2 regions of the Streptomyces sp. WP-1 genome follow, and region 2 is predicted to be linked to the other one. Evidence: riboswitches for the same ligand, from Rfam matches in the RefSeq annotation. Region 2 holds a riboswitch; the other holds the start of a gene.

Region 1 (2,370 bases), 4.0 Mb from region 2:
CATGCCGCCGCGCGGGCCGCGCAGCGACTTGTGGGTGGTGGTGGTGACGATCTGGGCGTGCGGCACCGGGTCGAAGTCGCCGGTGAGGACCTTGCCCGCGACGAGACCGGCGAAGTGTGCCATGTCGACCATGAGGGTCGCGCCGACCTCGTCCGCGATCTCGCGCATGGTCCGGAAGTTCACCAGACGGGGGTACGCCGAGTAGCCCGCCACGATGATCAGCGGCTTGAACGCGCGGGCCTGGGCGCGCAGCGCGTCGTAGTCGATCAGGCCGGTCACGGGGTCGGTGCCGTAGGAGCGCTGGTCGAACATCTTGCCGGAGATGTTCGGGCGGAAGCCGTGGGTGAGGTGGCCGCCCGCGTCCAGGGACATGCCGAGCATCCGCTGGTTGCCGAAGGCCCGGCGCAGCTCGGCCCAGTCCGCGTCGGAGAGGTCGTTGACCTGGCGGGCGCCGGTCTTCTCCAGGAAGGGGACCTCGACGCGGTCGGCGAGTACGGCCCAGAAGGCGACGAGGTTGGCGTCGATGCCGGAGTGCGGCTGGACGTAGGCGTGCCGGGCGCCGAACAGCTCGCGGGCGTGCTCGGCGGCCAGGGACTCCACGGTGTCCACGTTGCGGCAGCCGGCGTAGAAGCGGCGGCCGACGGTGCCCTCGGCGTACTTGTCGCTGAACCAGTTGCCCATCGCGAGGAGGGTCGCCGGGGAGGCGTAGTTCTCGGAGGCGATCAGCTTGAGCATCGCGCGCTGGTCGGTGACCTCCTGGCCGATGGCGTCGGCGACCCGCGGCTCCACGGCGCGGATCACGTCGAGGGCGGCGCGGAAGGCGGTGGACTCGGTGGACAGGGGCTGCTCTGGCATGGGGACCTCCGGACGGGGTGCGTTTCGGCGTTCACGTTCGGCCCAGGCGCACGGCACTGTGTCCAGCAAGGCCGCTCCCCGATGGTCCGTCCCATCCCAGCGCGCCAGTCACGGCCCGTGGCTCAGCGTACCGGCCTGCCCCCGGGTCGGAGATCCGGCGTCCACCATGCGGGCGAGGACGCGGACCGCTCCGCCCACAGGACGCGGGCCGCTCGGCTCAGAGGATGACGTGCGGCAGGAAGCGCGCGTACCCGTCGGTGACGGGGCCCGCCGACTCGCGGATGCCGAGGCCCGCGGGCTCGCCGTCGATGACCCAGGCGCCGAGGACGACATGGTTGCCGTCGAAGGCGGGCGGCGGCGCGAGCCGCTGGTAGCAGCAGGGCTCGGGGCGGACGGCGGCGGGGAGGCCCGGCGGGTGCAGGGTGATGCCCTCGCCCTCGCGGCCCAGGAGGGGCTTGGCGGCGTAGCCGGTGGTGGCGGCGAGCTCGCGGGGGCCGTCGAGGTAGGAGGGCAGGAGGTTGGGGTGGCCGGGGTACAGCTCCCACAGGACGGCCAGCAGGGCCTTGTTGCTCAGGAGCATCTTCCAGGCGGGCTCGATCCACAGGGTGCTGCCGGTGCCGCCGCCGTTGTCCAGGGTGTCCAGGACGTGCCCGCCGAAGGCGTCGGTGGTGAGCCATTCCCAGGGGTAGAGCTTGAAGAGGGCGCGGATGAACCGCAGCCGGTTGTCCACGAACCGGCCGGAGAGGGTGTCCCAGCCGATCTCCTCCATGGCGAGCCAGTCGGTCGCAAGGCCCGCCTGCTCCGCGGTCTCCTTCAGATAGGCGACCGTCATCAGGTCCTCGCCCAGCTCGTCGGCGGCGGAGTGCGCGAAGTGCAGGAGGCTCCCGGGCGGGAGCAGCGCGGACTGCCTGCGCCAGGACTCCACCAGGCGTTCGTGCAGCGAGTTCCACTGGTCGGCGCCGGGGAAGCGGTCCTCCATCCAGAACCACTGCGGGGAGGCGGCCTCCACCAGGGAGGTGGGGGTGTCGGCGTTGTACTCCAGCAGCTTGGCGGGGCCCGTGCCGTCGTAGCGCAGGTCGAACCGGCCGTAGAAGGAGGGGAGTTCGGCCCGGCGCCGCCAGGACTCGGTGACCGCGGCGGCAACGGCGGGGTCGGTGATGCCGAGGTCGGCGAGGCGGCCCCGCTCCACGAGGTGGCCGGCCGCCGCCAGGCACATGGCGTGCAGTTCGGCGACCGTCTCCTCCAGCGCCTCGACCTCGGGCAGCGAGAAGACGTAGTACGCGCTCTCGTCCCAGTAGGGGCGCAGGCTCCCGTCGGGGTGGCGGGTGAGCGGGTAGATCAGGCCCTGCTCCTCGACGGTGCGCTGCCAGTCGGGGCGGGGGGTGATGGTACGGCGTTCCATACGGCGGTCCCGGTCAGCCGCCGGAGCTGTGCGAGCCGCCGCCGAAGCCGCCGCGGTGCACCCCGCCGGAGCCGGAGCCGTAGTGCGTCGAGGAGTGGTTGGTGGAGTGGCTG
Region 2 (2,370 bases):
GCGCTCGCGTCGGCCGCGGTGGCGAGGGGTGCGGCCAGGCCCGTGACCCCGGCGGCGAGACCGAGGACGGCGACGATACGGCGTGTTGAGATCATGCCCTCAGCAACGCCCGAGGCCCCGTCCGGACACGGGCGGCGGCCCGCGCTCACTCGTGAGGCGGAGCGCGCCCCGTGCGCTTGCCGAGGCCGCCGGGCCGGGGGACGCTCGAAGACGGGGCCCGTACGGTCCGCCGCGCGCCGGGCCGCGAGCGCCTGAAGGAGGTCACCATGGGCACCGCGACAGGCTCCGCCTTCGACGTCGGGACACTGCGCCGGGGCATCGAGGGGAACACCGGGAACACCCTGCTGTCCCTGTACGCGGACGACGCGGAGATCCGCATCGTCGACCGCGACACCCAGCCCAGCCGTCCCAGGATCCTGCACGGCCGCGGCGAGATCGCCGAGATGCTCGACGACGTCTACCGCCGCGACATGATCCACAAGTTGGACCGCTGCGTGGTGCAAGGCGACCACGCCGCGTTCACCGAGTCCTGCCAGTACGGCGACGGCACCCGCGTCCTCGCCGAGTCGATGATCACGCTGCGGGACGGCAAGATCGCCGAGCAGATTCTGATCCAGGCATGGGACGAGTAGGCAGGAGGTCCGCCCGTATCCAGGTCAGCTCCCGGCTGACCTGGACCTTCTCGGCCCGCGCCGTGGTGGGCCGGGCGCGGCCCCGACGGCACGGGCCGGTCTCCGTCGCGGGTGTGCCGGTGACGAGGGCGGTGCTGCGGTCCGTGCTCAGGGCGGTGCGCGGGCGTCCGCCGGTCGCGGTGCCGCGCGCGTCGCGGGTGGTGCGGGTGCCGCGGGTCCGGCGTGGACGGATGCGGTGAGGCTCCCCGACGACCCCCGGCGGTGAGCTGTCAATAGGGGCTGGTTTCAAGGGACTTGGGGCGAGGGCATGCGTGCCGTAGCGGCGGAGCCATGGGGGTCGTGGCGCCCGCTCCTCGGCCCCGTACGCGCCTCGGTTACGCTGTACCCGGGCCGTGACTGGCGCTTGGGTGGAGTACCACCGGGGAGCGGTCCGTATGGTTGCCGCGCGCCTGGGCGAGAGACATCGATCCAGCTCAGGAGTGTGCCGCATGACCCAGGCCCGTCTCATGGACGGAACCGCCCTCGCCCGTCGCATCGTCGAGGACACCGCGCGCAGGGCGGCGGAACTCACCGCGCGCACCGGTGTGGTGCCCTGTCTCGCGACCGTGCTGGTCGGCGAGGACCCGGCGTCCGTGACGTACGTCCGGATGAAGCAGAACCGCTGCCGCAAGGCCGGCATCACCTCCCGGCACGTGGCGCTGCCCGCGAGCACGTCCACCGCCGAACTGGTGGGCACGTTGCGGGAGTTGTCGGCCGACCCGGCGGTGCACGGGATCCTGCTCCAGCACCCGGTGGGCGACCACGTCGACGAGCGGGCCGCGTTCGAGGCGATCGCGCCCGAGAAGGACGTCGACGGGGTCACCTTCGCCTCCTTCGCCACGATGAGCTTCGGCCTGCCGGGCTTCGTGTCCTGCACGCCGGGCGGCATCCTGCGGCTGCTGGACGAGTACGGTGTCGACCCGGCCGGGAAGCGGGCCGTGGTGGTGGGCCGCAGCGCGATCCTCGGCAAGCCGGTGGGCATGCTGCTGCTGGCCAGGGACGCGACGGTGACGTACTGCCACTCGCGCACCGCTGATCTGCCGGCGGCGGTCCGCGAGGCGGACATCGTCGTCGCCGCGGTCGGCCGGCCGCGGCTGCTGCGGGGCCAGGACATCAAGCCCGGCGCGGTGGTGGTCGACGCCGGTTACAACGCCGGGAACGTGGGCGACGTCGACTTCGACTCGGCCGTCGAACGGGCCTCCCTGATCACCCCGGTCCCGGGCGGCGTCGGCCCGATGACGATCGCCACGCTGCTGGAGCAGACGGTGACGGCGGCGGAGACCGCGGCAGGGGGGCTGGGGGCGGCCTGACGGCGGGAAGGGGGCGGGGCGGGCGTATCCGGCGGTACCGGCCGCGTACTCGTCCCCGGCCGCACCGGTCGGACTCGGTCGCGCGCGGCGGGAGTCGGCCGAGGGGGCGCCGGAATCGCGGCCCCCGGCTCACCCCTCCGTCAGGACCATCCTGAACCGCGCGTTCCCCGCGAGCATCTTCCGGTACGCCGCGTCCGCCTCCGTCAGCGGGACCTTCTCCGTCATCGGGCGGATGCCGTGCAGGACGCTGAACGCCATGGTGTCCTCGACCTCCCGCGAGGTTCCGGAGGGGTGGCCCCGGACCACGCGGGCGGCCATGAGGAGTTGGTTGGGGTTGATGCCGAGGGGGGCGATGTCCGCGCCGATGACGACCAGTTCGCCGCGGTGGG

Evidence for each region. Region 2 has a riboswitch for ZMP and ZTP ahead of QHG49_RS32160 (bifunctional 5,10-methylenetetrahydrofolate dehydrogenase/5,10-methenyltetrahydrofolate cyclohydrolase). Riboswitches for the same ligand answer to the same signal wherever they lie in the genome.
Region 1: another riboswitch for ZMP and ZTP. It lies ahead of QHG49_RS14005 (glycine hydroxymethyltransferase); the one in region 2 lies ahead of QHG49_RS32160 (bifunctional 5,10-methylenetetrahydrofolate dehydrogenase/5,10-methenyltetrahydrofolate cyclohydrolase).

What each region holds. Positions count from the first base shown of each region.
Region 1 is NZ_CP123923.1:3,274,162-3,276,531, forward strand. Features, by position in the region: gene QHG49_RS14005 (glycine hydroxymethyltransferase) at 1-855, opposite strand, end outside; ZMP/ZTP riboswitch at 889-977, opposite strand; gene QHG49_RS14010 (glutathionylspermidine synthase family protein) at 1,073-2,257, opposite strand; gene QHG49_RS14015 (hypothetical protein) at 2,271-2,370, opposite strand, start outside.
Region 2 is NZ_CP123923.1:7,232,235-7,234,604, reverse strand. Features, by position in the region: gene QHG49_RS32175 (hypothetical protein) at 1-95, opposite strand, end outside; gene QHG49_RS32170 (nuclear transport factor 2 family protein) at 267-632, shown strand; gene QHG49_RS32165 (hypothetical protein) at 620-871, shown strand; ZMP/ZTP riboswitch at 1,015-1,094, shown strand; gene QHG49_RS32160 (bifunctional 5,10-methylenetetrahydrofolate dehydrogenase/5,10-methenyltetrahydrofolate cyclohydrolase) at 1,121-1,981, shown strand; gene QHG49_RS32155 (alcohol dehydrogenase catalytic domain-containing protein) at 2,111-2,370, opposite strand, start outside.